One region of the Pantanalinema rosaneae CENA516 genome, then DNA from elsewhere that is predicted to be linked to it. Evidence: predicted binding sites of a transcription regulator. Region 1 holds the regulator's gene; the other holds the start of a gene.
The links. The regulator NtcA, encoded in region 1, controls nitrogen genes in cyanobacteria. The targets are predictions, from matches to a motif close to TTTGTANNNNNNNNTACAAA.
Positions count from the first base shown of each region.

Region 2: ACN4EK_RS20995 (ammonium transporter) is a predicted target of NtcA. The motif match lies at 1,906-1,925, and genes of this name have one in related genera.

Region 1 is NZ_JBLZFZ010000063.1:15,294-18,529, forward strand. Features, by position in the region: gene ACN4EK_RS26465 (DUF3084 domain-containing protein) at 1-789, opposite strand, end outside; gene ntcA (global nitrogen regulator NtcA) at 1,030-1,701, opposite strand; gene fabI (enoyl-ACP reductase FabI) at 2,093-2,893, shown strand; gene psbH (photosystem II reaction center phosphoprotein PsbH) at 3,050-3,236, opposite strand, start outside.
Region 2 is NZ_JBLZFZ010000040.1:2,996-6,231, reverse strand. Features, by position in the region: gene ACN4EK_RS20995 (ammonium transporter) at 44-1,663, opposite strand; gene ACN4EK_RS20990 (polysaccharide deacetylase family protein) at 2,162-3,236, shown strand, end outside.

The DNA of each region.
Region 1 (3,236 bases):
ATCCACAGCTTGCTGTGCCAGTTCCGGGTCAACCACCCGCACCACTGCCGTCGCTAACACCTGCCCTCGCTGCACCGCTAAGTTGCCCTGGCGTAAACCCTGAGCTTCCCGTTCCAGACGACCCACTTCCCGCGCCAGATAGTCCTGCTGAACTTCCAGTTGCTTCAGTTGCCCTTCCCGCTCCTGGATCACCCGCTCTCGATCTGCGATTTGGGCATCCCGTTCAGCAATCACCTGGTTGCGTTCCTGTTGCAATTGGCTGATCTCTGACCGTAATCGACCCCCTTGTTCTGAGACGACCGCCAGTTGCCTGCGAGTTTGACCCAGTTCAGCTTCAATCCGCGATCGCTCTGCCTGGGCACGGGAACGTTCCGCGATCGCCGTTTGCAAGGACTGATTCGTTTCCGTTAATTGTTGTCGAGTTTGGGTAAGTTGCTTCTTTGCCGTAGCGCGATCAGAGCGAACCTGATCCAGTTCGTCTTCAATCTGCTCTTTTTCATCTCTCGCCTCGCGCAGGTCAGAGCGGGTTTTCCGCAGTCGCCGTTGAATCGAATTGAGTTCAAACACCCCTGTACGCAATTGTTCACTGGCCGCAAACAGGACACCTAAGGTGGAAGCCGCAATAATCCCCCCCGTCAGAATGGTAATTAACGTCGCCGTCCGCCGAGGTCGCAGGTTAAACAGGCTCAGTCGAGCTTTGCCCACCTTGGTTCCCAGCCGATCGCCAACCGTAGCAATCACCCCACCCAACACCAACACCGCCAAAATTAAGATGTACCCAATGGACATCGACACTCCCAAACGCCCTATCTGCCTCGATCGCTCAAGTGCATCGTTTTAATAGATTAATAGACTGCTTTACCCCGGAAACCGTGTCCCCAGACATTGCACCAGACTTTCACCCATCAAATCTGCATGGCAGAGTCCTAAAAACCTGGCAGACGAAATCCTCAGGGCGAAAGTTCATCTACAGCCTACCGTATGTCTATTCAGTTATTGCGATTAGGAGGAGCGAATGGGGTCAGAAGGTTAGTTAAACTGCTGACTTAAGGTAACTGGATTGTGAACCGTGATTTTCTTCTTATGGATTGAGATCATTTTGTCCTGGCGTAGATCACCCAATAAGCGGGTTACGGTCACTCGGGTAGACCCGATCGCTTCTGCAATTGCCTGGTGCGACAGTTTCAAGTCGATCGTAATTCCATCTTTAGTCGGTAGCCCAAAATCACGACACAAAATCAACAAAAAGCTAACCAGCCGTGATCCCATATCCCGGTGTGCCAGGGTTTCAATCATCATTTCGGTTTGTAAGATCCGCGAGGATAATCCCTGAAGCAAGACCAATGATAACTCAGGATTTTCCTTTAGGGCTTTCTCCATTTGCTCGATCGGCACTGACAGTAACTCTACAGGTGTAAAGGCAACCGCATGATAAAAGCGGTCAGACCGATGCCCAGTAATCAGGGACAGCACCCCAAACACACTGTTTTCTCGTAATAAGGCGACGGTAATCTCTTCTCCAGCCTCATAGACCCGTGAAAGCTTCACGGCCCCCTTGAGCAAAAAATACACCCGCTCGGCTGGATCACCCGGGAAAAAGATCGTCTTGCCTCGTTCAAAGGTTTCAACAACGGGCGGAAATGCTCCCCCACTCATTTGGCGGAATACTGATGCCAGCGGCTGATCTTGCGTCACTACCATATCCCCTGACTGGTGCGATGAACGTTGCCCAGATAACAACGGTGAGGTTTACTAAACAGATCTGTAACTTAGAACACTTAAACTTACTTCACAGTGGTTTTTTGTGCCATTTGCTACAAAATTACTTCCGGTCAGAAGTATTTCGTTCGTTCGCTAACTAAATTGAGTCAATCGCCCTCCGATGCAACCAGCTTAGAAGGAATTATCCCAATTTTATTGAGGATTTTAGCCTGTGTCAGAAAAATTCCGCGATCGCTTGAGGGCAACTGGATTGCGTCGCTACCTGAGATCAGCAACCAACGGCAGAATGGTGGCATTCAGAACATCTGAATGATCAGATCTGCTACCGTTGTACCCCATCTTTGAGTATTCTCATAGGTGCGCTTAATCATTGCATAAAGTACCGATCGCCATGCTGGATTTGACAGGAAAAAACGCCCTGGTTACAGGGATTGCGAATAACCGCTCGATCGCCTGGGGCATTGCCCAGCAACTTCACCAGGCCGGAGCCAACATCGGGGTGACTTACCTCCCGGATGAGAAGGGCAAGATGGAAAAGAAAGTTGCCGATCTGGTGGAACCATTACAGCCCAGCCTCTTTGTCCCCTGCAACGTTCAGGATGATGCTCAAATTCAGGCTACCTTCGATACGGTGCGGGAAAAGTGGAGCAAGGTAGACATTCTGATTCACTGCCTCGCCTTTGCCAATAAAGATGACTTGTCCGGTGGCTTCGTCGAAACCTCCCGCGATGGTTTTGCGCTGGCAATGGACATCAGCACTTACTCCTTGGTGAAACTCTGTGCTGCCGCCAAGCCTTTAATGACCGAAGGGGGCAGTGTCGTAACCCTGACTTATCTGGGTGGAGTGCGGGTGATCCCCAACTACAACGTGATGGGGATCGCTAAAGCCGGATTAGAAATGAGTGTGCGGTATCTCGCGGCTGATCTGGGTCCCCAAAATATCCGGGTGAATGGCATCTCGGCAGGACCGATTCGGACGTTAGCTTCTTCAGCCGTCGGCGGCATTCTGGATATGATCCACCACGTTGAGGAAGTGGCACCCCTCCGCCGAACCGTGACGCAGACAGAAGTGGGCAACACGGCTGCCTTCCTGTGTAGCGATCTGGCAAGCGGCATTACCGGGCAGATCCTTTATGTCGATGCGGGCTACGAAATCTTAGGCATGGCATAGGTCATCGGCTAAATATGAGTAAACTCGCTGGGGTGTTTAAGATTTATGCATCCCAGCGATCGCATGTAAATATTCAGAAATCTTCTGACCACAAAAAACCCCGGCAGAACCGGGGCAAGTTAAATAAACAGTGCTTCAGTTGTGAACTAAATCGGTTTAGCCACCAATGCTGCGCCAATCAACACTAAAGTCGTTGAGCAGCAGAGAGGAGTTATAGATTTGCAGAATAATCAGCAAAAAGACAAAAAATAGCGCCATGAACGTTGCCATCACGGGAGTGGTTCCCCAACCAGGAGCAACTTTACCGTATTCAGAATTCAGGGGACGCAGAATGTCTCCCAAC
Region 2 (3,236 bases), on a different contig from region 1:
GAGAGTTGATCTGGCTTGAGCGATCGCTAGATTGAGCGATCGCTTAATAGTGAGAGCTACCGACTCCAGAGGAACTGCTAGAGATGCTGGAGGAGTGCATGATGCTGTTCGCTTCTTTGACAAATCCGGCATAGGCTTCCATGCCATGTTCGCCGATGTCGAGACCCATCATTTCTTCCTCTTCCGAGACACGGATCCCCAGGGTGGCTTTCAGAATTACCCAGAAGACGGCTGTTGCGACAACGGTTGCTACACCTACAGCCACAATGCCAACAATCTGATACCAGAGTTGGTCGAAGCCGCCATTCAGTAGCAATCCAGCTTTTGGACCGCCACCTTCACCATAAAGAGCCCCTGGTGCGGTGCTGGGACCCACGGCAAACAATCCTAGCGCTAACGTCCCCCAAGCCCCATTCACTAAGTGAACAGAAATTGCCCCCACGGGGTCATCAATTTTCATCCGATCGAAGAAAGCAACGGCATAGACGACGAGGACACCGCCGATCGCACCAATCACTGCCGAGGCTGGAATCGAGACGAAGGCGCAAGGAGCCGTAATCGCGACTAAACCTGCCAGAATGCCGTTGATCACCATTGACAGATCCGGTTTGCCCAGGGCTAACCAGGCAGTAATGGTAGCGGCAACACCACCAAACGCGGCGGCAGTGTTAGTAGTCAGTGCCACATGGGCAATCAGCGAACCATCACCAATTCCCATCGTGGAGCCAGGATTGAAGCCAAACCAGCCTAACCACAGGATCAAGCAACCCAGGGTGGCAATACTCATATTGTGACCAGGCAGAGCATTCGGGCTGCCATCGGAGTTGTACTTACCTAAACGGGGACCGAGGAAGATAGCACCAGTTAATGCACCCCAACCGCCCACGGAGTGAACAACGGTAGAGCCGGCAAAGTCAAAGAAGCCTAAGTCAGCCAACCAACCGCCACCCCAAATCCAGTGACCTGTGATGGGGTATGCAATCCCGACTAACAACAAGCTAAAGATCAGAAAGTCCACGAACTTAATCCGTTCAGCCACGGCTCCAGACACGATCGTGGCAGCAGTTCCGGCAAACACCAATTGGAAGAAGAACTTGGCGGCTAGGGGCACACCTGTCCAGTTGAGTGCACCAAAGATTCCCTGGTAGGCATCTCCAGTGGCGGGGCTATTATCGGCACCCGTTAAGAAGAAGCCACCCCCCAGACCAATCAGATTATCTAGTAGGGTATCGCTACCGTTACTACTGAACATTAATCCAAAACCGATCACCCAAAACGCGATCGTCGATAGCGCAAAGACAATCAGGTTTTTGGCAAGCACGTTGACGGCATTCTTCTGCCGACAGAAGCCAGTTTCTAACATGCCGAATCCAGCGTTCATAAAGAACACCAGCATCCCGGCTACCATGACCCACATGGTGTCTAAACCAACTTTCAGACCTTCTGTGGTAGCGGCGACACTTTCTAGTGTTGGTGCATCTTGAGCTGAGGCAGCATATCCCCAAACACCGACAATCAGCAGTGCTAAAGGAATACTGGCTTGCCAGCTAGGGGTGAGCTTTTTGGCATACCAGCTAGGAGTAAGCCATTTGCTGCCTAGGACAAGGGATGAAGGCTGCCGTTTTCGTTTTGACTGCTGTTTAAGCATCGGGTTCGACATCATGTTCGACATTCCTCGGCGAATGTAATGTATCGATTTACTTGAAAAACTCCATAAACCGAGTCAGGTAGCCTAAGCTGCAATCTAGCGCCAAGTCAACCTCCGTTGTTCAAGGGTTGAGTCTGTCACCGAAAGGGCTGGATGCCTCGAAAATCTCAGGCAAGTACCGACTGTGTAGCAATCTTGAAATAGGAATGCTGTCAGGAGAATCAATATCAGATTCCAGCAATTCTGAGGAGTTAGATTCTGTATCCGTGATTACAAAAACTTTCGGGCTCGGGCGGGGTTGTCCGTGAAAAGACGGTGAGAGAGGTGAAAAATATTACGTCTAATTTCTTAGATGTTTAATAAGGACTTTTGGGAAGAAATAAATTTATGTTACGAGGACTGAGTTTTCTGTGATAATTTGTTACGAACTGGTGAGTATTGCAGAAAACCTGACAAACCTCTGGGATTGGAGTAGATCTAGTTAGGACATTTTTGTGGCAGATGCGAGTTGTCATGCTCATGGTACGTAAGCGGCGGTTTCATTCTGGCTCGATCGCAAATCATCGGCTGTGGTATTCCAAGGAATGGTTATCTGGTCATCTCGCGATGGCATTGGGACTAGCGGTGGTTTTAGGTGGGACGATCGCGCGATCGGCTCAGGCTCAGGACTTCAATCCCCTGACTCCGGCAACGGGTACGCCAGCGTCGCTACCGCTCAATCCCGACTGTTTGCCGATGGCTTCGCCCCCAACCGCAGGGTTAAGCCAGTTAGTCAGTGATGTCAGCCAAACAGTGGGTCTGGTTGAGCAACCAGAAATGGGCATGGGACGACTGGTGGGGCAACTAGCTCCGCAACTGGTCGCGTATTTGACTCCCGCACCCTTTCCCAAGATTCACGCCCAGGCTCGGTTAGCCAAAGTGCCAGTGATGATGTATCACGACATTCTGCCGGAAAAGCAGGTGTTTTTTGATGTCACTCCCGCCGAGTTTGAACAGCACTTACAACTGATTCAGCAACGGGGGCTAACGCCGATTACGATGGATCAATTGGTCAGCCATTTGCAGACTGGCTTACCACTACCCGAAAAGCCGATTCTGTTGACGTTTGATGATGGTTATGCCGGACATTATCAATATGTTTATCCGCTACTAAAGAAATACAATTATCCCGCCGTCTTTTCGATCTACACGGCTAAGGTCGGGAAACAAATGGGGCGCTCTAGCCTGACCTGGGAGCAATTGCGGCAAATGGCGCAGGATCCGTTAGTGACGATCGCGTCCCATAGTGTCAGCCACCGGGTCATGCCAGACTTGACCGATGATGAAATCCGTGTCGAAGTGACGGAATCCAAGCGGATTCTAGAGACGGAATTGGGGACTCCGATTCATTACTTTACTTATCCCGAAGGCAAATACGATGAACGGGTGTTAACGGCGGTACAGGAAGCAGGATATTTTTCGGCGTTAACGATGGATGATGCCGATGAACGCCTAGCCGGACAATCCGATAGTTTGCTGGCGATCGGGCGGATTGGGCAGTCGCGGACGGCGGAAATGGTAGAGATTGCCTGGGGAGGGGATCCACAAC